DNA from 3 places in the Pseudomonas sp. C9-3 genome. Region 1 is predicted to be linked to each of the others. Evidence: riboswitches for the same ligand, from Rfam matches in the RefSeq annotation. Region 1 holds a riboswitch; each other region holds the start of a gene.

Region 1 (9,327 bases):
GGCCGCTGTCCTGCGCCAGGCGCTCGGCCAGGCGGCTCTTGCCCGAGCGGGCGCCGCCGAGGATCAGTTCAAGCATGGGTTCTTCCAGTAGGTCAGCCCCTGTGGGAGCGAGCTTGCTCGCGAACAGAGGTTTCCGGTCACGCCGGAGTCATGCGGTTCGCGAGCAAGCTCGCTCCTACAAGAAAGCGTGTCTCCGGCGTTATTCGTCGACTTCACGGCTAGGCGGGATGGGGGATAACCGCGAACGGTCATGCGCCCTGCAGTCCGCATAACGCCCTCAGTTTTTCGGTATCCAGATGCGCCTCGACCTGGTCGGCCAGGCGCTCGATGTCGCGTTCGCGCAGGGCGTGGTAATCGATCTGCTGCACCTCGCGCAGCCCCGCCCAGCGCAGCAGCGCGGCACTGGAGGCGGAGGACTCGAACAGCCCGTGCAGATAGGTGCCCATCACCTGGCCATCGTCGCTCAACGCACCGTCGGCACGGCCATCGCTCAGGCGCACGGCGGGATTGGCCAGCGCCGGGCCTTCGGTGACGCCGGCGTGAATCTCGTAGCCGCTCACCGGCGCGTCTTCCAGCGCCAGCCGGCCGTTGACGTTGCGCAGTTGCTTCTCCGGTTCCAGCACGGTGCGCAGGTCCAGCAGGCCGAGCCCCTCGCTCTCCCCCGCCGCACCTTCCAGCCCATGCGGATCGGCCAGGGTACGGCCGAGCATCTGCAGGCCACCGCAGATACCCAGCACCTTGCCGCCGTAGCGCAGGTGGCGCTGGATCGCCACGCCCCAGCCGTGCTCACGGAGAAAGGCCAGGTCCGGCCGCACGCTCTTGGAGCCAGGCAGGATGATCAGGTCCGCCGGTGGGATCGGCTGGCCGGGGCCGACGAAAGTCAGCTCCACCTGCGGGTGCAGGCGCAGCGGATCAAAATCGGTGTGGTTGCTGATGCGCGGCAGCACCGGCACGACGACACGCAGTCGCTCGCCGGTCTTGGCGGCCTGGCGGGTGTCGATGGCATCCTCGGCTTCCAGATGGAAGTCCATCAGGTACGGGAGCACGCCCAGTACGGGCACGCCGGTGCGCTCTTCCAGCCAGTCGAGGCCGTTCTGCAGCAACGCGATATCGCCACGGAAACGGTTGATGACGAAGCCCTTCACCCGCGCCCGCTCGCTCTCGGAGAGCAGCTCCAGGGTGCCCACGAGGTGGGCGAACACGCCGCCACGATCGATATCGGCGATCAGGATCACCGGGCAGTCCACTGCCTCGGCGAAGCCCATGTTGGCGATGTCGTTGGCGCGCAGGTTGATCTCCGCCGGCGAGCCCGCGCCTTCCACCATCACCACCGGGTACTGCGCGCTCAGGCGCTGATGGGACTCGAGCACCGCCTGCATCGCCACGCGCTTGTAGTCGTGATAGGCCACCGCGTTCATGCTGGTGACCGCGCGGCCATGGATGATCACCTGGGCGCCGGTGTCGCTGTTGGGCTTGAGCAGCACCGGGTTCATGTCGGTGTGCGGTGCCAGGTGGCAGGCCTGCGCCTGCACCGCCTGGGCACGGCCGATTTCGCCGCCGTCGGCGGTCACCGCACTGTTGAGCGCCATGTTCTGCGGCTTGAACGGCACCACCGCCACGCCCTGGCGGCGCAGCCAGCGGCACAGCGCCGTCACCAGCGTGCTCTTGCCGGCATCCGAAGTGGTGCCCTGCACCATCAAGGTCGCGCTGTGTGCGCTGGGCGACGTCACCGCAGGCTCTCCATCTGGTTGAAGGTACGCAGGCCATGTTCCAGGCGCTCCCAGCCCTTCTCGTCCGGCGGCAGGCCGAAGCGCAGGCTGCCGGGCGTCTCGAACAGGCGCACGAGAATGCCCTGGCGCGCCAGATGGTCGCGCAGCGCGTGAGCACGCATGGACACCACCCACTGGAACAGCGCCGTGCCGCCCTGGGGCGCGAAGCCGTGCTCGCCCAGGAGGCCAGCCAGGCGCCGACTCGCTTCATTGAGATCGCGGCGCCGCTGGATCTGCTCCTGAAACTCGCCCAGCACCGCCTGGGCAACCCAGCGCGTAGGGCCGTTCACCGCCCAGGGGCCGAGCAGTTTCGCCAGGCTTTCCAGCAGGCGCGGCTCGGCGAAGGCGAAGCCGAGCCTTGCGCCAGCTAGGCCGAAGAATTTGCCGAAGGAGCGCAGCACGATCAGCCCCGGACGGCTGGCGCAACTGGGCGTCAGGCTGTGCTCGGGCGTGCAGTCCATGAATGCTTCGTCCACCACCAGCCAGCCGCCGCGCTCCTGAAGGCGCGCGTGCCATTCCAGCAGTACGCCAACCTCGATGCGCTTCCCCGTGGGGTTGTTCGGATTGACCACCACCAGCACGTCGAATCGCTCCAGGTGATGAGGAACTTCCTGGTCGCTGACTTCGCGCAGGATGTGCCCGGCGGCACGCCAGGATTCGGCGTGCTCGGCGTAACAGGGCGAGACCACGCCGACCTTGCCCGGCCGGCGCAAGCGCGGCAGCAGCTGGATCGCCGCCTGGCTGCCGGGTAGCGCCAGCAGCTTCTCGGCACCGTAGTAGCGCCGCGCCGCGGCTTCGAGGCCGTCGCTGTCTTCGGGCAGGCGCATCCAGGCTGCCGTCGGCACGCTGGGCAACGCCCACGGCCAGGGCGAAATGCCGGTGGACAGGTCGAGCCACTCGGAGAGCGGAATTCCGTACTGCTGCGCCGCTTTGCGCAACCGGCCGCCATGTTCGAGCATCAGAGCACTCCCAGAATCAGGATGATCAGCAACCACAACAACACGCCCTGACGCACCAGGGCAAGCGCGCGCCAGATATCCACGGCAGTCGGCGCCGGGCCTTCGCCCAGCTGCGGGCGTTCGTGGAGTTCGCCGTGGTAGCGGGCGGAGCCGCCGAGCGAAACGCCCAGAGCCCCCGCGCCGGCCGCCATCACCGGGCCGGCGTTGGGGCTGTCCCATTTTGGCGCCTGCGTGCGCCAGCAGCGCAGGGCCAGCCGGGTGTGGCCCAGCAGTGCGTAAGTCAGCGCCACCAGCCGGGCGGGAATGTAGTTGAGCACATCGTCGATCTTCGCCGCGGCCCAGCCGAACCGTTCGAAGCGCGCATTGCGGTAGCCCCACATGGCATCGAGGGTGTTGCTCAGGCGGTAGAGCACCACGCCCGGAGCACCCGCCACGGCGAACCAGAACAGCGCCGCGAAGACCGCGTCGCTGCCATTCTCCAGCACCGACTCGGTGGCCGCGCGGGCCACCGCGGTTTCGTCCAGCTCGGCAGTTTCGCGGCTGACCACGTAACCCACGCGCAGGCGCGCCTCGTTGAGGTCGCCACTACGCAGCGCCAGCACCACCGGATCGGCGTGTTCGCCCAGACTGCGCAGGCCCAGCGCGGCGTAGAGCGCCAGCACCTGGACGATCCAGCCGACGTAGGGCAAAAGACTCAGCAACAGCGCGATGAGAGTCAGCGGAATGACTGCGATGATCCACGCGGTGACACCATGGCTGCGCCAGCCGAGGCCGGGGGTGTCGCTCTTGGGCGTAATGGTGCTCGCTGATACTCCCTCTCCCTGAAGGGACAGGGAGTTGAATGTGCCGGCTGACACCACCGTGTCCGCCTGCTCCGATCGATCCCCTCTCCCTTCGGAGCGGGGCGCGCAGCCAGGGTTAGGGAAAGGGAGCTTTTCGGCGCTGTCGGCCACTCGAGAACGATTGAACCTTCGTTCCAGCCGATCCGCCAACCGCCCGAAGGCCACTAGCGGATGCCAGCGTTTCGGCTCGCCCAGCAGGGCGTCCAGCGCCACGCCAAGGACGCTCAGCAAGGCCAGGCTCATGCCTTCTCTCCCCAGCGGTTTTCGAACACCAACTCGTCCAGCGAGCGCGGCTGGCGCCAGCCCTCCAGGGCCAGCATCGGGGCGGGATAGAACTCGCTGACCGGCCCCAGACAGATCACTGCCACCGCCTCGGCACCGTCTGGCAGGCCAAGCAGGTCACCGAGCGCGGCAGGGTCGAACAGCGACACCCAGCCCATGCCCAGCCCTTCCGCACGGGAAGCCAGCCAGAGGTTCTGGATGGCGCAGGACAGCGATGCAAGGTCCATGTTCGGCAACGTGCGGCGACCGAAGACATGCGCCTCGCGGCCATCCATCAGCGCGGCCACCAGCACCTCGGCACAGTCGAGCACGCCCTCGACCTTCAGCTTCATGAACTCATCGGAGCGCTCACCCAGCGCTTCGGCGGTACGAATGCGTTCCTCTTCCACCAATTGGTGGATCGACTGGCGCACGTCTCTGGACGTCACGCGGATGAAGCGCCAAGGCTGCATCAGGCCGACGCTCGGCGCCTGGTGGGCAGCTTCCAGCAGGCGCGCGAGCAATTCGGGCGCCACCTCGCCACCGCTGAAATGACGCATGTCGCGGCGCTCGGCGATGGCGCGGTAGAGCGCGGCGCGTTCCTCGGGGCTGTAGGCGTGGTCGGTCATGGTCTGAAGAGTGCCGCTGCGGCGTCCGGGTCGGATGGCAGGTAGAAGTGGATATAGGACGCCGTGAGACGGCCACGTCGGAACACGGCTTCGGCCACCGGCTTGTCGTTGGGGCAGACGCCACGGGCCAGCGGTACTTCAGTGCTGTCGAGCAACGAATGGTGGAAGGTGTGTCCGTGCAGGGTACCTTCGAGCAGCGTCACGGCCTGCAACGCCAGCGCGGCCAATCGCTTCTGCATGCGCGCCTCACCCGGCAGCAGGCCCAGCAGCTCCGCACGCTCGCCAGCTACGTCGGTCAGGGCATCGAGCAGATAGAGCATGCCGCCGCACTCGGCGAGGATCGGCTTGCCCATCTCGTGGTGGGCGTGAATCGCCTGGGCCATGGCGCGGTTGTCGGCCAGCGCTTGCAAGTGCAGCTCCGGGTAGCCGCCGGGCAGATAGAGGCTGTCCACCTCCGGCAGTAATTCGTCACGCAGCGGCGAAAAGAACACCAGTTCGGCGCCCAGCTCGCGCAACAGATCGAGGTTGGCCTGATAGAGGAAGGCAAAGGCGTTGTCTCGCGCCACGCCAATGCGCACGCCGTCGAGGCGGGAAGACTCGCTACGAGGTTCGGGCGCGGCGAAGCTCACCGGCGCCGGCAACTCGGTGCTGGCACTGGCGGCCAGGGCATCGGCGGCGGCGTCCAGGCGTGCGTCGAGGTCGGCCAGTTCGTCGGCCTGCACCAGCCCGAGATGACGGCTGGGCAACTCGACCTCGGTGTCGCGCGGCAGCGCGCCATACCAGCGAATCCATTCCGGCAGGCTGTCACGCACCAGGTCGCGGTGGCGCTGGCTGCCGATGCGGTTGGCGAGCACGCCGGAGAACGGCAGGTCGCTCTGGTAGGTGGCCATGCCGACGGCCATCGCGCCGAAGGTCTGGGCCATGGACTGGCCATTGATCACCGCCATCACCGGCACGTTGAAGCGCCGCGCAAGATCGGCGGCCGAGGGCGAGCCATCGAACAGGCCCATCACGCCTTCGATGAGAATCAGGTCGGCCTCACCGGCCGCCTCCCAGAGCAACCGGCGGCTTTCGCCCTCGCCGACCATCCACAGGTCCAACTGATAGACCGGCGCGCCGCTGGCGCGGGCGAGGATCATCGGGTCGAGGAAGTCCGGGCCGCACTTGAACACCCGCACCTTGCGCCCGAGGCGCGTGTGCAGGCGCGCCAGGGCAGCGGTCACGGTGGTCTTGCCCTGCCCGGAGGCGGGAGCGGCGATCAGCAGTGCAGGGCATTGGCGAGAGGTCATCGGGCGCGCTCCGCCACAACGGGATGCATCAGAACTCCACCCCTTTCTGCGCCTTGATGCCAGCCTTGAAGGCATGTTTCACCAGGCCCATCTCGGTCACGGTATCGGCGGCCTCGACCATGGCCGGTTGCACGCCACGGCCGGTGGCGACCACATGCTGCATCGGCGGGCGGGCGGCAATGTCGGCGAGCACGGTGTCCAGCTCCAGATAGCCGTGCTTGAGGGCGATGTTCACCTCGTCCAGCACCACCAGGCCGACTTGCGGGTCGCTCAGCAGTTGGCGTGCCACATCCCAGGCAGCCTGTGCCTTGGCGATGTCGCGCTGGCGATCCTGGGTTTCCCAGGTAAAGCCTTCGCCCATGACATGGAAGCTGACTTCCTCGGGGAAGCGGCGGAAGAACGCCTCCTCGCCGGTGGTCGCAGCCCCCTTGATGAACTGCACCACCCCGACCTTCATGCCGTGGCCCAGCGCGCGGGCGACCATGCCGAAGGCCGAGCTGCTCTTGCCCTTGCCGTTGCCGCTGTTGACCAGGAACACACCGCGTTCGCCCTGGGCCTGGGCGATCTTCTCGTCGATCACCGATTTCTTGCGCTGCATGCGCGAACGGTGGCGTTCGTCCTTTTCAGGGGATTCAGTCATGGGGTTTGCCTCTAGAAAGGGAGCGCGCAGGCGCCAGCTCGCTGGCCGGGCGGCAGCGAGCGGAGAATGGGATGGGCAGGAACGAACCGCCGGCATGCGTCGGCGCCATGCGGTAAAAGCCGCTCGGCGCGAAAGCCGTCGGCTTGGGAAACAGGGAATTCACCTGAAGGATTCTCCGCCGCTCTCACCCGCGCGGCACTGACCAGTCGGGGCAGGCGGAGGACATCGAACGCGCGGCGCCAGGGAGCGCCACGACGATCGGCAGCGCCTCCCGCGATGCCATGCGATGCAGCAGGCCGGTCTCCGGGCTTGCGAGTGGAAGCGCCTGGCGTTTCCGAAAGAACCGCGCCTTCCCATGCCAGTGGCACAGTGGCGGATGCGGTTCGAAGCTCGCTTACCGTTGCGGGGGCAGCGCCGGAATGCTCGATTGATCATCGAATTCACCGGCTTCCCTGTTTCACCCTCGACTTGCGCCGCGGGCACCTGAAGCAGGCGCGCAGCTTAGTGGCTGGCGGGCTGGGGCGTCAATTGAACAGACTGTCGCCGGGGCCCACCCGTAGAACCGCCAGGGCTCTAAAAAGGGTCACACAAGTCAAGTGGTCAGGCCGCTCAACTTCGCTAGAATGCGAATCATGACGACGACTGCCCAACCCGGCCAGCTTCAGCTCGACACCTCCGCGACCCCGTCCCTGATGCACATCAGCGGCGACTGGACACTCGCGCACTTCACCACGCTGCAAGCCCAGGTCGCCGCCCAGCGCAACGCCGAGTCCCCCGCCGAGCTGGATTTCGCCGGCCTTGGCGCGCTGGATACCGCCGGCGCCGCACTGCTCGCCGAGATCATCGGCGGCGCGCGCATGAGCCAGCTCGATCAGATTGCCCGCAACCTCCCCGCCGAGCGCCAGGCGCTGCTGCGCACGGTGGGCAGCGCCATTACCCAGTGCCGGCTGGACGAGAAGGGCCCGGCACCGGGCAACGCGCTAGTCGACGTGCTGGAGCGCATCGGCGTCGCCACCCTGACGTTCAAGGACCACCTGATCGGCGTACTCGGCTTCATCGGCCTGACCCTGCAAACCCTGGTGCGCAACCTGTTCCGGCCGCGTCGCTGGCGACTGACCGCACTGGCCGCGCATATGGAAGAAACCGGCCTGGACGCCGTGCCCATCGTCGCCCTGCTCACCTTCATGGTCGGCGCGGTGGTGGCCTTCCTCGGCGCCACGGTGCTGCAGAAATTCGGCGCGCAGATCTATACCGTCGACCTGGTGGGCTTCTCCTTCCTGCGTGAATTCGGCGTGCTGCTCACCGCGATCCTGCTCGCTGGCCGCACCGCCAGCGCCTTCACCGCGCAGATCGGCTCGATGAAGGCCAACCAGGAGATCGACGCCATCCAGGCCCTGGGCCTCGACCCCGTGGAGCTGCTGGTGCTGCCGCGCGTGCTGGCGCTGCTGCTGACCCTGCCGATGCTGACCTTCCTGGCGATGATTTCCGGCATCTTCGGCGGCGGCGTGGTCTGCGCGCTGAGCCTGGACATCTCGCCACGCATGTTCCTCTACATGCTGCAGAACGACATCGCCGTACAGCACTTCCTGGTCGGTATCGTCAAAGCCCCGGTATTTGCCTTCATCATCGCCGTGATTGGCTGCCTGGAAGGCTTCCGCGTCAGCGGCAGCGCCCAGTCGGTGGGCGAGCACACGACTTCCAGCGTGGTCCAGTCGATCTTCGTGGTAATCCTGCTGGATGCGATGTTCGCGCTGTTCTTCATGGAGATGGGCTGGTGAGCGAACCGATCATTGTCGTCCGCGACCTGGCCAACCGCTTCGGCACCCACGCCGTGCACGAGCATCTCGACCTCGATGTGATGAAGGGCGAGATACTCGGCGTGGTCGGCGGCTCGGGCACCGGCAAGTCAGTACTGCTACGCAGTATCATCGGCCTGCGCCAGCCCAGCGAAGGCAGCGTCCACGTGTTCGGGCAGAACCTGCCGGCGCTGCCGCCGCTGGAGCGCTCGAAGCTCGAACGACGCTTTGGCGTGCTGTTCCAGAACGGCGCGCTGTTCTCCTCGCTGACCGTGAGCGAGAACATCTGCCTGCCACTGATCGAGCACGCCGGCCTGTCGCGCAGCGACGCCGAGTTCATGGCCAAGGTGAAGATTTCCCTTGCCGGCCTGCCGCCGGACGCAGGGGCCAAGTATCCCGCCGAACTGTCCGGCGGGATGGTCAAGCGCGCCGCCCTGGCCCGCGCCCTGGCGCTGGACCCGGACATCCTGTTCCTCGACGAACCCACCGCCGGCCTCGACCCCATCGGCGCGGCGGCCTTCGACCAACTCATCCTGACCCTGCGCGACGCCTTCGGTCTCACCGTGTTCCTGGTCACCCACGACCTGGACACCCTCTACACCATCTGCGACCGCGTCGCCGTGCTCTCGCAGAAGCGGGTGCTGGTGGTCGGCCCGCTGGACCAGGTCGCCCAGACCGACGACGCCTGGGTACAGGATTATTTCCACGGCCCACGCGGCCGTGCCGCGCTGCAGGCCACCGAACACCTGCGGGAGGAAAGCTGAATGGAAACCCGTGCCCATCACGTGCTGATCGGCCTGTTCACGCTCGTGGTATCTATCGGTGCGCTGCTCTTCGCGCTCTGGCTGGCGCAATCGAGCAACGACCAGCGCTACAAGATCTACGACGTGATCTTCAGCGAGGCGGTGACCGGCCTGTCCGAAGGCGGCACCGTCCAGTACAGCGGCATCCGCGTCGGCGACGTGGTCTCGCTGCGCCTGGACCCGAATGACCCGCGCAAGGTCCGCGCGCGCATCCGCGTCTACGACAGCACGCCGATCCGCGAGGACACGCGCGCCAAGCTGGCCCTTACCGGCGTCACCGGCCAGGCCATCATCCAGCTCTCCAGCGCCGGCCAGGACAGCCCGCCACTGGAGGCCAAG
Region 2 (9,327 bases), 2.4 Mb from region 1:
ACCATCTGATATGGTTTTTTCCGGCGAACCTGAATCTGTTTCGGGTGCAGACCGGTTCGTACAGTCGCGGCGCCTCTTCTGCCTGATGGGCCACGATAATGAGCGAAAGAATCCCCGCGAAGGTCATCGAGATCGACGCACCGCAACGTTTCACCCCGCCGCCGAAACCGCTGTCGGCGGTCACCCCGACGGTCTACACCAAGCGCTTCGCCGGACGTTTCCGCGACCTCCGCCGCCTCGGCGGCGCGCTGCTGTTCCTGCTGTTCTTCGGTACTCTCTGGCTGCAGTGGAACGGCCGCCAGGCGGTGCTCTGGGACCTGCCCGAGCGCAAGTTCTACATCTTCGGCGCAACCTTCTGGCCGCAGGATTTCATCCTGCTCTCGGCAATCCTGATCATCGCCGCCTTCGGCCTGTTCTTCATCACGGTGTTCGCCGGGCGCGTCTGGTGCGGCTACACCTGCCCGCAGAGCGTATGGACGTGGATCTTCATGTGGGCCGAGCAGGTCACCGAAGGCGACCGCAACCAGCGCATGAAACTGGACAAGGGCCCCGCCAGCGCCGAGAAAGTCCTGCGCAAAGGTGCCAAGCACGGCCTGTGGCTGCTGATCAGCCTGGCCACGGCAGTCACCTTCATTGGCTACTTCACGCCGGTGCGGCCGCTGGTGGCGGACCTGCTCACTTTCAGGCTCGACCTGGAAAGCACCTTCTGGGTCGCCTTCTTCGCCGCCGCCACCTACGCCAACGCCGGCTGGCTGCGCGAACAGGTGTGCATCCACATGTGCCCGTACTCGCGCTTCCAGAGCGTGATGTTCGACAAGGACACCCTGATCATTTCCTACGACGCAGCACGCGGCGAGTCCCGTGGCGCACGCAAGAAGGACGCCGATCCCAAGGCCCTCGGCCTGGGTGACTGCATCGACTGCCACCAGTGCGTACAGGTCTGCCCCACTGGCATCGACATCCGCGACGGCCTGCAGATCGCCTGCATCGGCTGCGCCGCCTGCATCGACGCCTGCGACTCGGTGATGGACAAGATGGGCTACGACCGCGGCCTGGTGCGCTACACCTCCGAGCGTGCGCTCGAAGGCGGCAAGACCCACCTGCTGCGCCCGCGCCTGATCGGTTATGCGGCCGTGTTGCTGGTCATGATCGGCGCCTTCGTCTGGGCGCTGGAAGCGCGGCCGCTGATCAACCTCGACGTCGCCCGCGACCGTGGGCTGTTCCGCGAGAACGCCGCCGGCGAGATCGAGAACATCTACAACCTCAAGCTGATCAACAAGACCCAGCAGCCGCAGCACTACCACCTGAGCCTCGCCGATGGCACCGGCTACCGCCTGCAGGGCGTGCCGGAGCTGATGCTGCAGCCGGGCGAGATCCGCGACTTCGCCGTCTCGGTCGCCAGCGAAGCGCAGAGCAGTGCCGGTGGTTCGCTGCCGCTGCACTTCAGGGTCAGCGACGGCAATGAAGCCATCGACGCCGCCAGCACCTTCGTCTCGCCGAGGCGCTGAGCATGGCACGGGAGCTTGGCGTGACCTCGGCGCAACGCCTAGAGTGGGCGGATTCCACCACCGCCCAGGGCGCCCCGCAGGACAAGATGAAGCGCTACGAGAAATTCGCCGACGAGATCGCCGGCCTGATCCGCAGCGGCGTACTCGCCCCCGGCCAGAAAGTCCCCTCGGTGCGGCACGCCAGCCGCACCTACGGGGTCAGCGCTTCGACGGTGTTCCAGGCGTATTACCTGCTGGAGGACCGAGGGTTGATCGTTGCCCGCGCGCGCTCCGGCTACTTCGTCCGCGAGCACGTGCAGCGCGCGCTGGCCGAGCCGGAAATCGCCCGCCACGACGCGCAGACCACCGAGGTGGACGTCAGCGAACTGGTGTTCTCGGTGCTCAGCTCGATCAAGGACCCGGACACCGTGCCGTTCGGCTCGGCCTTCCCGGCGCCGGAGTTGTTCCCCCTGCCGCGCCTGGCGCGCTCCATGGCACATGCTGTGCGCGACATGGACCCGCGTTCGGTGGTGGCTGACCTCGCCCCCGGCAGCCACGCCCTGCGCCGGCAGATCGCCCTGCGCTACATGGTCGGCGGCATGCCGCTGCCGGTGGAGGAGCTGGTGGTCACCAACGGCGCGCTGGAAGCGCTCAACCTGTGCCTGCAGGTGGTGACCCAACCCGGCGACCTCGTGGCCATCGAAGCCCCGGCCTTCTATGCCAGCCTGCAAGTGCTGGAACGGCTGAAACTGAAAGCGGTTGAGATCCCCGTGCACCCGCGCGAAGGCATCGACCTCGACGTACTCGCCGACAGCCTGGCGCGTCTGCCGATCAAGGCCTGCTGGTTCATGAGCAACTTCCAGAACCCGCTGGGCGCCAGCATGAGCGAGGAGAAGAAACGCGCCCTCGCTGCCCTGCTGACCCAGCACCAGGTGCCGCTGATCGAAGACGACGTCTACGCCGAGCTGTACTTCGCCGCCCAGGCACCCAAGCCGGTGAAGGCCTTCGACACTGAGGGCCTGTTCATGCATTGCAGCTCGTTCTCCAAGAGCCTGGCGCCGGGCTACCGCGTGGGCTGGGTCGCTGGCGGGCGCTATGCCGAGCAGATCGAGCGGCTCAAGCTGATGACCAGCCTGTCGGCCTCGGTGCCGGCCCAGGCGGCCATCGCCGATTACCTGCAACACGGCGGCTACGACCGCCACCTGCGCAAGCTCCGCCACGCGCTGGAAAGCCAGCAGCACGCGATGCTCGCCGCCGTGGCCCGGCACTTCCCCGCCGCCACCCGCGTCACGCGCCCCAGCGGCGGCTACTTCCTCTGGCTGGAACTACCCGAGCAGATCGACGCGCTCAAGCTGTTCCAACTCGCCCACGCCCAGGGCATCAGCCTCGCACCCGGGCCAATCTTCTCGGCGACGCGGCGCTTCGGCCACTGCCTGCGCCTGAACTACGGGCATCCGTGGACTGCCACCAGCGAACAGGCGATGGAAACCCTCGGCCGGATCATCCACTCGCTGCAGGGCTGAAGGCTCGAACTGCAGGACTGATCCGCACATTCGGAAACGATCTGTATCTGTGCGGCAAGTTGTCGCAGGAATACCCTGTCAGGCGGGAAAACCGGACAAGGGACGCTGCCATGGACGCGGAAGGGCTGATGATCTTGCTCACGGTGGGCGCCGCGCTCGGCGTGCACCTGTGGGTGCGTTGGTACCTGCGGCGCGCCTTGGAGCCGCGCTCGGAACAATGGCTCGCCTGAACCGCTTTTCTGCAGGAGCGAGCTTGCTCGCGCCCCCCAAGCATCGGTGCCGCCGGAAACCCTGTTCGCGGGCAAGCCCGCTCCTGCTAAGAGCAATGCCGGATCGGACCGGGCCTGCGCCCGCAGATGCGCAGGGATCAGCGGCCGGCTTGAAAACACTGGGCGTGGCAGGCGGCTGTTGCTATACAGGCAACGCCCACTGACCCTCCACGGACGGCCCAATGAATCTCTGGCAGCGCGACCTCAGCCATTCCCCCTATGCCGAACGGGTCCGCGCCGAACAGTTCGACGTGCTGCGGCGCAACTCGCCCTTCTCCATCATTGCCGCCTACCTGGTCGCCGGCCTCACCACCTGGGTGCTCAACGGCGCGCTGCCGCTGGAGTCGCTGCTGGCCTGGTTCGCCGCGCAGACCCTGCTCGGCGGCGCCCGCCTGTGGCTGCTGCGGCGCTACGACCAACTACGCGACAGCGGCGCCAGCCCCCGGCGCCGCTGGCTGATCCAGGTGATGATCACCACCGGCCTCTCGGGCCTGCTCTGGGGCCTGCCCGCCGCGTACTGGATGACCGTGCTGCCACCCTCGATGCAGATGTACGTGGTGGTCGTCCTGCTGGGCCTGGGCACCGGCGTGATGAATGCCTACAGCATTGTCCTGCCGCTGTTCTACCTGTTCATCGTACCGGCCTTCACCCTGCCATTCGCCGCCCTGCTGGTACTGCTGCCGGACGCCCTGAGCAAGACGCTCGGCGCGGCAGCGCTGGTCTACGCCGTTACCATCTTTGCCTTCGCCTACCGCTTCCACGCCACCCTCGTGGACTCGTTGCTGCTGCGCTTCGAGAACAGCGAGCTGCTGCGCAAGCTCAGCATCGAAAAAGAGACCGCCGAACGCAGCGACCAGGCCAAGACCCGCTTCCTCGCCAGCGCCAGCCACGACCTGCGCCAGCCGACCTACGCGCTGGGTCTGTACCTGGGCGCACTGAAGAAACAGCCGCTGAACGAGGCCAGCGAAAACCTCGTCGACCACATTTCCCGCGCGCTCGCCGCGCAGGGCTCGCTGTTCGACGCGCTGCTGAACATCTCACGGCTGGACGCCGGCATCGTCCAGCCCAGCGTGCAGGCCTTCTCCCTCGCCGAACTGCTCGAACGTATCCAGCAGGAATGCAGCGTGCAGGCCGCAGACAAAGGCCTGAACCTGCGCGTACGCCCCGGCGCGCCGTTCGTGAAGTCGGACCCGGCGCTGTTCGAACGCATCCTGCGCAACCTGGTGGAAAACGCCATTCGCTACACCGACCACGGCGGCGTGCTGATCGGCTGGCGCCGCCGTGGCCGCCAGGTGCGCGTGGAAGTCTGGGACAGCGGCCCGGGAATTCCCGAGCGCGAGCAACAGAAGGTGTTCTGGGAATTCCACCAGCTCAACAACCCCGAGCGCGACCGCAGCAAAGGCCTTGGCCTGGGGCTGGCCATCGTCCAGCGCACCGCCAGGTTGCTCGACCATCCGCTGGCGCTGCACTCGCGCGAAGGCCACGGCAGCGCCTTCATGATCAGCCTGCCCCGCGCCACCGCCGTGCAGCCACGCAAAGCGGAAATCCCGCCGCCGCGCACGGTGGTGGGCAGCGACAAGCTGATCTACGTGATCGAGGACGATGCGGAAAACCGCGAAGGCCTGCGCCTGCTGTTCCAGAGCTGGGAATACCGGCATGTCATCGTCGCCGACGTCGCCGACCTGCTGGCCGACCCGACCGCTGCCGCGCAGAAGCCGGACCTGATCATCAGCGACTATCGCCTGCGCGACCACCAGACCGGCATCGACGCCATCGCCCGCCTGCACGGGCACTACGAAGACGACTGGATCGCCGCCGTGCTGGTCACCGGCGACACCGACCCGCAGCTGCTCGCCCAGGCTTCGGCCCATGGCTGGCCGCTGCTGCACAAGCCGCTGGCAGCGGAGCAGCTGAAGGCGATGATCGATGAGCAGTTCAGTGAACTGGAGCCGCTGGACGATCCCCTGTAGGAACGCGGGAGCGGCTGGTTCCTGCTCACGAACGGACCTCGCCGATGACGCCAGCGTCAGGCAGTTCGCGAGCAAGCTCGCTCCTACGAAGAACGACTACGGGCGATACAGGTGCGCATGCCCCGCGCTGTACAGCGATGAGTCGGCGAAGCCTTCCGCCCCCAGCACCTTGCCCACCAGGATCAGCGCCGTGCGCTTGAAATCCTTTGCCGCGGCCTTTGCCAGAATATCGCCCAGCGTACCGGTGACCTGATCCTGGTCCGGCCAGCTCGCCCGGTGGATCACCGCGATGGGGCAATCGGCGCCGTAGTGCGGCAACAGTTCGGCGACGATGTTCGGCAACTGCCCCACGCCCAGGTGAATCGCCAGGGTCGCGCGGTGCTGCGCCAGTTCGGCAAGGGATTCGCCTTCGGGCATGCGTGTCTTGCTGGCGTAACGGGTGAGGATCAGCGTCTGTGAGATATCCGGCAGGGTCAGCTCGCAGCCGAGTATCGCTGCACAGGCAGAAGTGGCCGTGACGCCGGGAACGATCTCGTAGGGAATACCCAGTTCACGCAGGTGGCGAATCTGCTCGCCGATGGCGCCGTACAGTGAAGGGTCGCCGGAGTGCACGCGGGCAACGTCCTTGCCTTCGCCGTGGGCCTGCGCCAGCAGTGCAACAATTTCGTCCAGGTTCAGCTCGGCGGTATTCACCACGCGCTCGGCGCTATGACCCTCCAGTACCGCTGGCGGTACCAGCGAGCCGGCGTAGAGGATCACCGGGCAGGAACGGATCAGCCGCTGGCCCTTGACCGTGATGAGTTCCGGGTCGCCGGGGCCGGCGCCGATGAAATGGACCGTCATGGCTGCTCCTGTTCGGATTCGACGGGGATGAAGGCCAGCGCGCAGGTGGCCTGATCGCTGCGGCGCTTGCCCACCAGCAATCGCGCCGGCGCACCGGCCTGGGCTTCGGCCTGCAGCAGTGCCGCGGCTTCGGCCACGCTGGCAGCACCGATGGCCGTGCGGACCGTTTCGGATGTGCGGTCCAGGCGCGGTTCGCACGCGGCCAGTTGTTGCGGCGTGAACAGCGCCAGCGGCAGGTCGAGGGCGGCAGCCAGCGCCGTCAGTCCCTCCTCGTCGGCCTTCAGCGTGGCGCTGGCCAGCGCGGTGAGGTTCGACTCATCGAGACCGGCCTCGGCCAGCGTCTGCACCAGCAAGGCGCGCAGTTCATCGAGCGTGCAGCCGCGGCGGCAACCGAGGCCGGCAACCAGCGTCATCAGCAATCTCCCAAAAACAAAACCCCGCAGACGGCCGGGCCGCCTGCGGGGTCGAGCATAGCGCCTGGATCAGACCGACGGTGCGAAGCGACGGAACAACCAGGCAGCGACAAGGCCCAGGGCCGCCCAGAACACCGCGTTGGTGATCAGCGAGGCGACGATGAACTCGTGGGCGATGCTTTCCGGCGCGAGGCTGGAATGCACTTCCGGCTGCGGCGCGCCGATCACATGCGGCACCACCAGCAGGGCGATACCGATGCCACGCAGCGCCCAGTTGCGGCCGAACACCAGCAGCGCAAGGCCGCCAGCGGTGGCAGCGGCGGTGCCGATCCACCAGGTCTGGCGCAGGGTCAGATCGGCAGCGGCGGTGCCGGGCACCTCCGGCGGCAGGCCAAGGGACGGCGCCAGGGTGAACACGGCGAAACCGGCCAGGCCCCAGAGCAGGCCTTCGGAGGTCTTGCCCGGCGCACGCAGGGTGAACAGGCCAGCCAGCATCAGGGCGAAGCCCACCGCGACCACCAGGTTGCCGCCAGTGGTGGAGAGGATGCGCTGCCAGCCGTCTTCCGGCTCCCAGGCTTCCGCGTCGTGCTCGTGAGCGGCCGCTGCGCCTGCAGCGTGTTCATGGGCGTGCTCGTGGTTTTCTTCGACCAGCGCGGCAGCCGGTTCGGCTTTCTCGTAGGTTTCCGCCTTGAGGATCAGCGGGGATACCCACAGCAACTGGACCACAGTCAGCACCAGCGCCGCGATCAGACCGGCGAAACCGGCGGTCTGGGCGATACGTTTGATCATTTGCTCTTTCCTTTTCCTTCTCCGAACTCTCAAATCGAGCGAGCTAGAGCCAGGCAAGGCGGAGGGCCGGGGACGCAGAGTTGACTGTAGTCAATGAGCAGTCCACGACGATTCTCCAACGCTGCCTGGCCGACGCGCAGCCGATTGGACTCAGAACAGCGTCAGTGGCAGGGGAAGCCCGCACTGTGACGAGTATCGTGGGCGGCGTTGTGCACCGCATCGATGTGCGAGAAGCCGGCGAAATACACCAGCAGCGCACCGAGCAGGCTGGCGCCAACGGCCAGGCTGATGCGCTTGGAAAGGGGGATGGAAGTGCTCGACGCGTGCGTCAGGGTGCTGCTGGACATGAACGTTCCCTCTGGAAATCAAAGTAAGAGAACGCAGAGGTTGAACGCATTCGAACGCGCCGGAACGGCCGCGCCACGGCCTGCGCCCGCCCACCGCGGGTTTGCCAAAAACGAAGAATTCCAGGCCGGTCTCCGGGCTTGCGATGTCGGCCAGTGGCCAAGCGGGTCAACCTTCCCATGCCGGAGCACAGTGGCTACTGATGACCCTACGATCGCTTACCGTTGCGGGGGCAGCGCCGGACTGGTCCTTGCGGACGCACCGGCTTCCCGTTTCACCTCGCGCGCGTGGCGCGAGACACCTGAAACCGCGCTAGCTGACCACGAAGCCCTGCAAGCGTCAACCGATCCCCGGCGATTGACCGCCCCGCCGTCGCTGCGTAGCCTTCCTCCCTTCGAGGTTCTCCGGCGCTGGCCGGAGCTAAGAGGGAACGTGGAAATCTTCGGATGCGCCACGGCTGCCCCCGCAACTGTGAACAGCCTGTTCTTTCACGAGCCACTGCCGGCCACGGCGGGAAGGCGAGAGAACTCAAGAGGGCTGTGAGCCAGGAGACCTGCCTCGAGCAGTATCACGACAACCGGGCGGGGTGATCCGGTGGCGACCTTCGTTGCGCGGCGAACCCGCGCGCGCGCCCTTCATCCGCCCTCTCGCACCGCATCCTGCTCACGAGGCGCGCATGAAGACCCTGGCCAAACTCCCCGTCACCATCGTCACCGGCTTCCTTGGCGCCGGGAAGACCACCCTGCTCCGCCACATGCTGGATAACGCCGAAGGTCGCCGCATCGCGGTGATCGTCAACGAATTCGGCGAGCTGGGGATCGACGGCGAAATCCTCAAGCAGTGCTCCATCGGTTGCAGCGAAGAAGAAGCGGTCGGCCGCGTCTTCGAGCTGGCCAACGGCTGCCTGTGCTGCACCGTGCAGGAAGAATTCTTCCCGGTGATGCGCGAGCTGGTGGCGCGCCGTGGCGACCTCGATCAGATTCTCATCGAGACCTCGGGCCTGGCCCTGCCCAAGCCGCTGGTGCAAGCCTTCCAGTGGCCGGAAATCCGCAACGCCTGCACCGTTGACGCGGTGATCACCGTGGTCGACAGCCCGGCCGTGGCCGCCGGCACCTTTGCCGCCCATCCCGAGCAGGTGGACGAGCAGCGCAAGCAGGATCCGAACCTGGACCACGAATCGCCGCTGCACGAACTCTTCGAAGACCAACTCGCCAGCGCCGACCTGGTGGTGCTGAACAAGGCCGACCTGCTCGACGCCGACGCGCTCGCCCGCGTCCGCGCCGAAGTCGCCGAGGAGCTGCCGCCAGCGGTGAAGATCGTCGAAGCCAACTCCGGCCAGCTGCCGCTCTCCGTCCTGCTGGGTCTGAATGCCGAGGCCGAGCTGCACATCGACAGCCGCCCCACGCATCACGACCACGAAGGCCATGAAGACCACGACCACGACGAGTTCGACTCCTTCCACGTCGACCTGCCGGAAGTGGAGGAACGCGCCCTGCTCGACGCACTGAACGCGCTGGTCGAGCGCCATGCCGTGCTGCGCATCAAGGGCTTCGTCGCCATTCCCAGCAAGCCCATGCGCCTGCTGGTGCAGGGCGTCGGCAAGCGCTTCGACAAACACTTCGACCGCGCCTGGCGCAGCGATGAAACCCGTAGCACGCGCCTGGTGGTGATCGGCCAGGAGCTGGACC
Region 3 (9,327 bases), 2.5 Mb from region 1:
AATTGAGGAAACAACGCGCATGACCCAGATCCTGGACAACCTGGTGGCTCTGCTGAGCCTGGAACAGATCGAAGAGAACCTGTTCCGCGGCACGAGCCAGGACCTCGGGTTCCGCCAGCTCTACGGCGGGCAGGTACTCGGCCAGGCGCTGTCGGCGGCCAGCCAGACCGTCGACCCGGAGCGCCATGTGCACTCGATGCACGGCTACTTCCTGCGTCCGGGCGACGCCAGCAAGCCGGTCGTCTACCAGGTCGACCGCGTGCGCGACGGCGGCACCTTCAGCACCCGCCGCGTCACCGCGATCCAGAAGGGCCAGCCGATCTTCGCCCTGAGCACCTCGTTCCAGACCGACGAGGAAGGCTTCGAGCACCAGATCACCATGCCCGAGGTGGTCGGCCCGGAGAACCTGCCGACCGATCAGGAGCTCAAGAAGCGCAGCGCCGCGCAGTTCCCCGAGCGCATTCGCGACAAGCTGCTCTATCCCAAGCCCATCGAAATCCGCCCGGTGACCGAGAACGACCCTTACGACCCCGAGGTCGGCGAGCCGATCAAGTACCTCTGGCTGCGCGCCGACGGCAAGCTGCCGGACGTGCCGGCGCTGCACAAGTACATCCTCGCCTATGCCTCGGACTTCGGCTTCCTCACCACCTCGCTGCTGCCCCACGGCCGCTCGGTGTGGCAGAAGGACATGCAGGTCGCCACCATCGACCATTCCGTGTGGTTCCACCGCGACCTGCGCGCGGACGAGTGGCTGCTCTATGCGATCGACAGCCCCTGGGCCGGCAATGGCCGTGGCTTCGTGCGCGGCAGCATCTTCAACCGTGATGGCCAGCTGGTCGCTTCCTCGACCCAGGAGGGCCTGATCCGCCGCCGCGAGGACTGGGCATGAGGCTTGGGGATATCCGTCATTGGGTGTTCGACATGGACGGCACCCTGACCCTGGCGGTGCACGATTTTCCGGCGATCAAGCGCGCGCTGGGGATTCCCCAGGAGCACGACATCCTCACCCACCTGGCCGCGCTGCCGGAGGATGAGGCAGCGGCCAAGCACGCCTGGCTGCTGGAGCACGAGCGCGAGCTGGCGGTGGCGTCCAAAGCGGCGCCGGGTGCGGTGGAACTGGTGCGTGCGCTGCATGCTGCGGGCTACCGCCTGGGCATCCTGACGCGCAATGCCCACGAGCTGGCGCTGATCACGCTGGCGGCCATCGGTATTGGTGACTGCTTCCTGACCGAGGATGTTCTCGGTCGTGGCGAGGCCGACCCCAAGCCAAGCCCGGATGGCCTGCTGCGCCTGGCCGCGCGCTGGGACGTGGCGCCGCAGAAGATGCTGATGGTCGGCGACTACCGCTTCGACCTCGACTGCGCGCGTGCGGCTGGGGCGCACAGTGCGCTGGTGAATCTTGCTGAGAATCCCTGGCCCGAGCTGACCGACTGGCACGCGCAGGACTGCGCGGAGCTGGGGCGGATGGCGGGGGTACTGGTTTAATCCGCTGCTTGCGAGCGGGCTCCTGCACCGGGCCGCCGTGGATGTCTGCCCGTGCGCGATTGGGCATCGCGGATGAATCCGCTCCTATGGTGGCCTGATTGGCATCGGTGCTGGGGCTCCTCCCCTCACCCCAGCCCTCTCCCAAAGGGAGAGGGGGCCGTTCGGCGTTGCCGGGGGGCACGGCGTTCGCCGGACGCCAGGTCAGTTCCCTCTCCCTCCGGGAGAGGGTTAGGGTGAGGGGCCGCCAGGCCGCTTTTCTTACAGCTCCGGCGTCCAGGTTACCGCCAGCAGTGCGGTACGGCCTGGTTCGCGGTAGGGGCGGGCCTCGCCCATGTAGTCGCTCGGGCTGGTCGGGCGCAGGTAGTCGCCGAGGGTGTAGTCGCGGTCCAGGGCGTTATCCAGCTTCAGGTCGAAGCGGACTTCGTCGCTGGCCAGCCAACTGGTGCGCAGGTCGAGCACGCCGTAGCCGGAGAGTTCGCGGGTGTTGGCCGCGTCGTCGTAGCGCTGGCTGACCGCGCGCCAGGTGCCGCCGACGCCGAACGCGCCGAACTGGCGATCCAGATCCAGGCTCAGGGTGCGGCGGGCACGGTAGGGCAGGGTGTGGCCGGTGTCGCGGTCGCGCGGGTCGATCAGACTCAGGCCGAGCGCGGTCTGCCAGCCCAGTACTTCGCGGGCAACGCTGGCCTCGAAGCCATTGATGCGCGCCTTGTTGATGTTCTCCGGCTGGTTGCTGGTGCTGTCCCAGGCGATCAGGTCGTCGACCTCGGTGCGGTACAGCGAGGCTTCCAGGTGCGTGCCTTCGATGTCGCCGCGCCATTGCAGCTCGTAGGTCTTCGAGGTCTCGGCCTTCAGGTCCGGATTGCTCGCGCCGGGGTAGTAGAGGTCGCTGAAGGTCGGTGCGCGGAAGCCTTCGCCGTAGCTGGCGATCCAGGTCTGGTTGTCGCCGACCGGCAGGCTGAAGGCGGCGTTCCAGCTGTTCTGGCTGCCGTAGGCCTGGTTGTTGTCGTGGCGGATGCCCAGCTCGGTGCCGAAGTTGTCGCCCTTGAAGCTGTGCTGGGCGAAGAAGGCGCGGTTGCTGCGCTGGTCCTCGGCGAAGTCGGTGCTGCCGTCGACCTTGTCTTCGTACCAGTCGGCGCCCAGGGCCAGTTGATTGGACTCGTCCAGTTGCAGTCGGTTGATCCAGCTCGCCGAGTGGCGGGTGGTTTCCAGCGTGCCATTGTTCCAGCTGTCGGCCGCGCCCACGGCCTTGTTGCGGTCGAAGCTGCGGCCCAGCTCCAGGCGGCTGTTCCACATGTTGGTGATCTGGCCGTCGAGATAGGCGCTGTAGCTGCTGACGCGGAATTCGTCGCGGGGCGAGCCCGGCTCGAAGTTGTAGGCGTCGTCGTACTCGTTCTTGCCGCGCTGATCGTTGAGGTTCAGGCCGGCCTTCCAGTCGTCGCTGAAGCGATGGTCCAGGTTCAGGTGCACGGCCTTGTTGCGCTGGGCGTCGTGGTCGTTGTCGGCGCCGACGTTGTCGCTGGTGCGGTCCCAGCCCTGGCTCTCGTCCAGGCTGCCGCCGAGGTTGTAGCGGGTCTGCTCGTTGCCGCCGGAGAGGCTCAGGCTACGCTCGAAGGTGTCGTGGCTGCCGGCGGCCAGGCGGACTTCCGGGTGCAGGCCGGCTTCGCCGCGGCGGGTGAAGATCTGGATGACGCCGCCAATGGCGTCGGCGCCGTACAGCGCCGAGCGCGGGCCACGGGTCACTTCGACGCGCTCGATGCTATCGATGCTCAGGTAGTCCAGGCGGGCAATGCCGCTGCTGGCCGAGGCGATGCGCTGGCCGTCCACCAGCACCAGGGTCTGCGCGGTGCTGGTGCCGCGCACGGAGTACGAGACCACGCCGCCGGAGCTACCCATCTGCACGCCGGGTACACGGGCGAGCAGGTCAGGGACGCTGCGCACCTGCAGGCGCTCGATGTCGGCGCGGGTGAACACGCTGTTGGCCGAGGTGGCTTCGGCGCGCGGCTGGGCCTGGCGCGCGGAGGTGATCACCTGGTCGGAGAGCCGGTAGATGTCGTCGGCGGCGAACGCCAGGCCGGGCAGCAGGCTGGTGGCCAGGGCGAGTCGGGTCAGTTTCATGGAGCGTCCTCAAAAGCGGGCGGATGACTTTCGAGGAGGGCGTGGCAAGGGCGGCAGGCCGCACTTGACGGTGCGGCCCTCCGCAACACCTGTCGGGGCGTGTCGAGGGCGGTCTCCGGGCTGCCGACGTCACATCGCCGCCTTCCCACAAGAGCAGTGGCCATGGCGATGCTGCGCTCCCTGGGGGAGTGCGTCGGTTACCGTTGCGGGGGCAGCGCAGGTCTTTCACCTGCTTCCCGTTACCTCGAACGAAAACGGGCGCACCTTAGTAGGTGCGCCCGTGGCTGGCAATACTCAGGACGAGGGATGTGCTCAGCGGTCGCCGAGGACGTGCAGGCGCGCACGTAGCGCGGCTTCGATGCCGGCAGCGTCCAGACCGCACTCCGCCAGCATCTGCGCAGGCTTGGCATGCTCGACGTAGTAGTCCGGCAGGCCCAGGTGCAGGATCGGCTGCTGGATATTCTCGCGGGCGAGGAATTCGCTGACGGCGGCGCCGGCGCCACCCATCACCGAGTTCTCCTCGATGGTCACCAGCAACTCGTGGCTGGCGGCCAGCTGGCGCACCAGTTCCTCGTCCAGCGGCTTGACGAAGCGCATGTCGGCGACCGTGGCGTCGAACTGTTCGGCGACTTTCAGTGCCTCGGCCAGCTGCACGCCGAACACCAGGAAGGCGACCTTGCCGGCCTTGCCTTCGCGGCGCACCACGCCCTTGCCGATTTCCACCGGTGCCAGCTCGGCTTCGATGGCGGCGTTCGGGCCGGTGCCGCGCGGGTAGCGTACCGCCGCCGGGCCTTCGAAGTGATGGCCGGTGGTGAGCAGCTTGCGCAGTTCGTTCTCGTCACTGGGGGTCATCACCAGCATGCCGGGGATGCAGCGCAGGTAGGAGAGGTCGAAGCTGCCGGCGTGGGTCGGGCCGTCCTCGCCCACCAGGCCGGCGCGGTCGATGGCGAACAGCACGTCGAGGTTCTGCACCGCGACGTCGTGGATCAACTGGTCGTAGCCGCGCTGCAGGAAGGTGGAGTAGATCGCCACCACCGGCTTGGCGCCGTCGCAGGCCATGCCGGCCGCCAGGGTTACGGCGTGCTGTTCGGCGATGGCGACGTCGAAGTAGCGATCCGGGAACTTGTCGGCGAAGGCCACCAGGTCGGAGCCTTCCTTCATCGCCGGGGTGATGCCGACCAGGCGCGGGTCCTGGGCAGCCATGTCGCACAGCCACTGGCCGAATACGCTGGAGTATTTCGGCCCGCCCGCCTTCTTCGGCACGGCATGGGCGGGGGCGCCCTCGGGTTCGAGCTTGGTGATGGCGTGGTAGCCGATCGGGTCGATCTCGGCCGGGCCGAAGCCCTTGCCCTTCTTCGTCACCACGTGCAGGAACTGCGGGCCCTTGAGGTCACGCATGTTGCGCAGGGTGGCGATCAGGGTCGGCAGGTCGTGGCCGTCGATGGGGCCGATGTAGTTCCAGCCCAGCTCTTCGAAGAGCGTGCCGGGGACCAGCATGCCCTTGGCGTATTCCTCGGTGCGGCGGGCGATCTCCCAGGCGCCGGGCAGGCGCGAGAGCACCTTCTTGCTGCCTTCGCGCATGCTGCTGTAGGTGCGGCTGGAGAGGATCTTGGCCAGGTAGTTGGACAGGCCGCCGACATTGTTGGAGATCGACATGTCGTTGTCGTTGAGGATCACCAGCATGTCGGCCTTCACTTCCGACGCGTGGTTGAGCGCCTCGAAGGCCATGCCGGCGGTCAGCGCGCCGTCACCGATCACTGCCACCGACTTGCGGTTGGAGCCCTGCATGCGCGCGGCGATGGCCATGCCCAGGGCGGCGCTGATGGAGGTGCTGGAGTGGCCGACGCCGAAGGTGTCGTACTCGCTCTCCGAGCGGCGCGGGAAGGCGGCCAGGCCGTCCTTCTGGCGCAGGCTGCCCATGCGCTCGCGGCGACCGGTGAGGATCTTGTGCGGGTAGGCCTGGTGGCCGACGTCCCACACCAGGCGGTCGTCCGGGGTGTCGAAGACGTAGTGCAGGGCGACCGTCAGCTCGATGACGCCCAGGCCAGCGCCGAAGTGGCCGCCGGTCTGGCCGACGCTGTACAGCAGGTACTGGCGCAGTTCGTCAGCGAGGGTCAGCAGCTCCGCTTCCCCCAGCCGGCGCAGCTCGACCGGCGTGCTGGCGCGGTCGAGCAGAGGCGTGGCGGGGCGCTCGCGGGGAATCTCGTGGAACGTCGTGGGCATCAGGCTGATCGTTATGAGAGGCAAAGATGCGGAAGTTTACCCGAAGCTCCGGATTGGCCCAAGCAACGTGGGGCCAATCCTTTGGACGACCGGATGGTCGGGATTCGGCCGTCGGCTGTGCTGAAATCGTCGTCGCCCTTGCCGATTGCAGGCAAGCCAGCCCCGGCGCCAGGCGCCACTGTAGGCACGATGACCGACCGGCGGCGGTTTGCCGCAGCCTTTTGTAGCAATCGAGGAGGATGGCGTGACCCGACTGAGCCTGGAAGAACTGCGCGAATTGTCCGAGGCGATCCTGCGTCGCCACGGTTTCAGCGAGCCCCATGTGCAGGGTGTGACCGACACTGTGATGGCCGGCGAGCGCGATGGCTGCACGTCCCACGGTGTTTGGCGCCTGCTCGGTTGCATCCATACGGCGCGCGCCGGCAAGGTCTCGCTGGACGCTGTGCCAGAGCTATCGGAACCGGCGCCGGCGCTGGTGCGGGTGGACGCCAAGGGCGGCTTCTCGCAGTGCGCCTTCGATCTCGGCCTGCCGAAGCTGGTCGAAAAGGCGCGCAGCCAGGGCATTGCGGCGATGGCGGTCAACCATTGCGTGCACTTTTCGGCACTGTGGGTGGAGATCGAGCGCATCGTCACCCACGGCCTCGTGGCCCTGGCCGTCACTCCGGCCCAGGCCTATGTGGCGCCGGACGGTGGGACGCGGCCATTGTTCGGCACCAATCCCATCGCCTTCGGCTGGCCGCGCGCCGGGCAGAACCCCTATGTCTTCGACTTCGCCACCACGGTCGTGGCGCGTGGTGAAATCCAGCTGCACGAGCGCGAGGGCAAGTCGATTCCGCTGGGCTGGGGGATCGATGCGCAGGGCAACCCCAGCACTGACGCAAGTGCCGTGCTCGACGGCGCCATGCTCACCTTTGGCGGGCACAAGGGCTCGGCGCTGGCGACCATGGTCGAGCTGATCGCCGGCCCGCTGATCGGCGACCTGACCAGTGCCGAGTCCACGGTGTTCGACGAAGGCACGAAGTCCTCGCCGTACCACGGCGAATTGCTGATCGCCATCGACCCGGCGCGCTTCCTCGGCGCCGAAGCGCCACAGCACCTGGCGCGGGCCGAGACGCTGTTCGAGTCCATCGTCGACATGGGCGCGCGCCTGCCGTCCCAGCGGCGCTTCACGGCACGCGAGCGCAGCCTGAAAGAGGGCGTGGCGATCAGCGATTCGCTGTATGCCGATTTGCGCGCGCTGCTGGAATAAGGCCGTCCACCAGTAGGAGCAACTGCCTTCGTCTGAAAGTCCGTGCTTGGGATTTCCCTCTCCCTAACCCTCTCCCTGAAGGGAGAGGGGACTCTATGGTGCAGGTTGGAACCACGATGTCAGCCGGCACAGGCAACTCCCTCTCCCTTCAGGGAGAGGGCGGGGGAGAGGGCTTGAGCCAGCACAGGATTGTCCAGGTATGGAGCCCTGCCCGCGATCACGCGCAGGGCGCCATACCTCTTCGCATAAAAAAGCCCCGGCGCAAGGCCGGGGCTGAGCATCGGTGCGGGACTGGCCGACAGTTCACTCCCGCGCCGACGAACCCTCAGCGAGTCACGGCGTTGCGTGTCGTCTCGCCATCCACCAACCGGGCGATGCCCAGCGGGTTGGCGTCCTTCAATGCGTCGGGCAGCAGCGCGTCCGGGTAGTTCTGGTAGCACACCGGGCGCAGGAAGCGGTCGATGGCCAGGCTGCCGACGGATGTGCCGCGCGCGTCGGAGGTCGCCGGGTATGGCCCGCCGTGGACCATCGCGTCGCAGACTTCCACACCGGTCGGGTAGCCATTGATCAGCAGGCGCCCGGCCTTGCGCTCCAGCACCGGCACCAGGGCGGCGAAGTGTGTGAGGTCGCCCGGTTCGGCGATCAGCGTGGCGGTGAGCTGGCCGTGCAGGCCGTCCAGCGCGCGGCGCAGTTCGGCCTCGTCAGCCACTTCGACGACGATGGTGGTCGGGCCGAAGACTTCTTCCTGCAGCAGTTCTTCACCTTCCAGCAGCAGGCTGGCCTTGGCCTGGAACAGTTGCGGGAACGCCTGCCGGCCCTCCTGCGGGTGCCCGGCGAGGTGCCGCAGGCCGGGGTGGGTGAGCAGCTTGGCGATGCCCTTCTCGTAGCTTTTCAGGGTGCCGGCGTTGAGCATGGTCTGCGCCGGGCGCTGGCCGATCTCGGCGATCAGGTTGGCGGTGAACAGGCTGAAGGCCGGCGAAGCGATACCGATCACCAGGCCGGGGTTGGTGCAGAACTGGCCGCAACCCATCACCACGGAATCGACCAGCTCGCGGGCGACTTTCTCGCCGCGTGTTTCCAGTGCGGCGGGCAGGACCAGCACCGGGTTGATGCTGCTCATCTCGGCGAATACCGGGATCGGCTGCGGGCGCGCGGCAGCCAGGTCGCACAGTGCGCGACCGCCCTTGAGCGAGCCGGTGAAGCCGACCGCCTGGATCGCCGGGTGCTTCACCAGCGGCTCGCCGACGCCAGCGCCGTAGATCATGTTGAACACGCCAGCGGGCATGCCGGTGGATTCGGCTGCGCGGACGATGGCTTCGCCGACGAGTTCGGCGGTCGCCATGTGGCCGCTGTGGGCTTTCACCACGACCGGGCAGCCAGCAGCCAGAGCGGCGGCGGTATCGCCACCGGCGGTGGAGAAGGCCAGCGGGAAGTTGCTGGCGCCGAACACAGCGACCGGGCCGACGCCGGTGCGGTACTGGCGCAGGTCCGGGCGTGGCAGCGGCTGGCGCTCGGGGAGTGCGCGGTCGATGCGCGCACCGAGGAAGTCGCCTCGGCGCAGGACCTTGGCGAACAGGCGCATCTGGTTCGCGGTGCGACCGCGCTCGCCCTGGATGCGAGCGGTGGGCAGCGCGGTTTCGCGGCAGACAGTGGTGATGAAGTCGTCGCCGAGGGCTTCCAGTTCGCTGGCGATGGCGTCGAGGAACTGCGCGCGGCGTTCTGGCGACAGCGCGTTGTAGGCCGGGAAGGCAGTTTCGGCGGCGCGAGCGGCGGCGTCGACTTCGGCTTCGGTGGCCTGGAGGAATTCGCGGGGCAGGGCTTCGCCGGTGCTGGCGTCGAGGCTCTGCAGGCGGACAGTGCCGGCGCCGACGCGCTGGCCGGCGATGAAGTTCTGGGCGGTCATGGGCGGGCTCTCTGGTGGAAAAGTGCAGACGAGGAGCGAAAGCCCCTCACCCCAGCCCTCTCCCAGAGGGAGAGGGGGGCAGATTGTGCGACCGGTGATGCTGGAGTCAGCCGGTCATACAGTGCTCGGAAACCGCGACCATACCGGCGAGCACTGGGGTTCGCGCTGGCACGTACGGTCCCCTCTCCCTGTGGGAGAGGGTTAGGGTGAGGGGGTTCTACCGCCACTCAGAGCCCCACATCCGGCAGCTTCGGCCGATTCGCCAGCGCCTTGGCCATGATCGTCTCCACGTGCTCGCGGTCCGCGCCTTGCAGCGCCAGGCGCGGCGGGCGGGTGAGGGCGGTGCCGCGGC

What was found. Region 1 has a riboswitch for cobalamin ahead of cobO (cob(I)yrinic acid a,c-diamide adenosyltransferase). Riboswitches for the same ligand answer to the same signal wherever they lie in the genome.
Region 2: it holds a riboswitch for cobalamin, as region 1 does, so the genes downstream of both, RS899_RS30515 (CbtB domain-containing protein) here and cobO (cob(I)yrinic acid a,c-diamide adenosyltransferase) in region 1, are expected to answer to the same signal.
Region 3: it holds a riboswitch for cobalamin, as region 1 does, so the genes downstream of both, RS899_RS00270 (TonB-dependent receptor domain-containing protein) here and cobO (cob(I)yrinic acid a,c-diamide adenosyltransferase) in region 1, are expected to answer to the same signal.

What each region holds. Positions count from the first base shown of each region.
Region 1 is NZ_CP135919.1:4,260,221-4,269,547, forward strand. It holds gene cobU (bifunctional adenosylcobinamide kinase/adenosylcobinamide-phosphate guanylyltransferase) at 1-76, opposite strand, end outside; gene RS899_RS19510 (cobyric acid synthase) at 249-1,697, opposite strand; gene cobD (threonine-phosphate decarboxylase CobD) at 1,727-2,728, opposite strand; gene cbiB (adenosylcobinamide-phosphate synthase CbiB) at 2,728-3,813, opposite strand; gene bluB (5,6-dimethylbenzimidazole synthase) at 3,810-4,460, opposite strand; gene RS899_RS19530 (cobyrinate a,c-diamide synthase) at 4,457-5,749, opposite strand; gene cobO (cob(I)yrinic acid a,c-diamide adenosyltransferase) at 5,778-6,389, opposite strand; cobalamin riboswitch at 6,667-6,891, opposite strand; gene RS899_RS19540 (MlaE family lipid ABC transporter permease subunit) at 7,022-8,167, shown strand; gene RS899_RS19545 (ABC transporter ATP-binding protein) at 8,164-8,949, shown strand; gene RS899_RS19550 (MlaD family protein) at 8,950-9,327, shown strand, end outside.
Region 2 is NZ_CP135919.1:6,630,841-6,640,167, reverse strand. It holds gene ccoG (cytochrome c oxidase accessory protein CcoG) at 99-1,508, shown strand; gene mapR (GntR family transcriptional regulator MpaR) at 1,595-3,010, shown strand; gene RS899_RS30535 (hybrid sensor histidine kinase/response regulator) at 3,462-5,249, shown strand; gene cobM (precorrin-4 C(11)-methyltransferase) at 5,346-6,092, opposite strand; gene RS899_RS30525 (cobalamin biosynthesis protein) at 6,089-6,505, opposite strand; gene RS899_RS30520 (CbtA family protein) at 6,575-7,294, opposite strand; gene RS899_RS30515 (CbtB domain-containing protein) at 7,456-7,641, opposite strand; cobalamin riboswitch at 7,748-7,959, opposite strand; cobalamin riboswitch at 8,020-8,214, shown strand; gene cobW (cobalamin biosynthesis protein CobW) at 8,316-9,327, shown strand, end outside.
Region 3 is NZ_CP135919.1:53,034-62,360, forward strand. It holds gene RS899_RS00255 (nitroreductase family protein) at 1-6, shown strand, start outside; gene tesB (acyl-CoA thioesterase II) at 20-889, shown strand; gene RS899_RS00265 (HAD family hydrolase) at 886-1,485, shown strand; gene RS899_RS00270 (TonB-dependent receptor domain-containing protein) at 1,744-3,600, opposite strand; cobalamin riboswitch at 3,690-3,893, opposite strand; gene dxs (1-deoxy-D-xylulose-5-phosphate synthase) at 3,913-5,823, opposite strand; gene RS899_RS00280 (Ldh family oxidoreductase) at 6,068-7,072, shown strand; gene RS899_RS00285 (aldehyde dehydrogenase (NADP(+))) at 7,398-8,975, opposite strand; gene RS899_RS00290 (dihydrodipicolinate synthase family protein) at 9,203-9,327, opposite strand, start outside.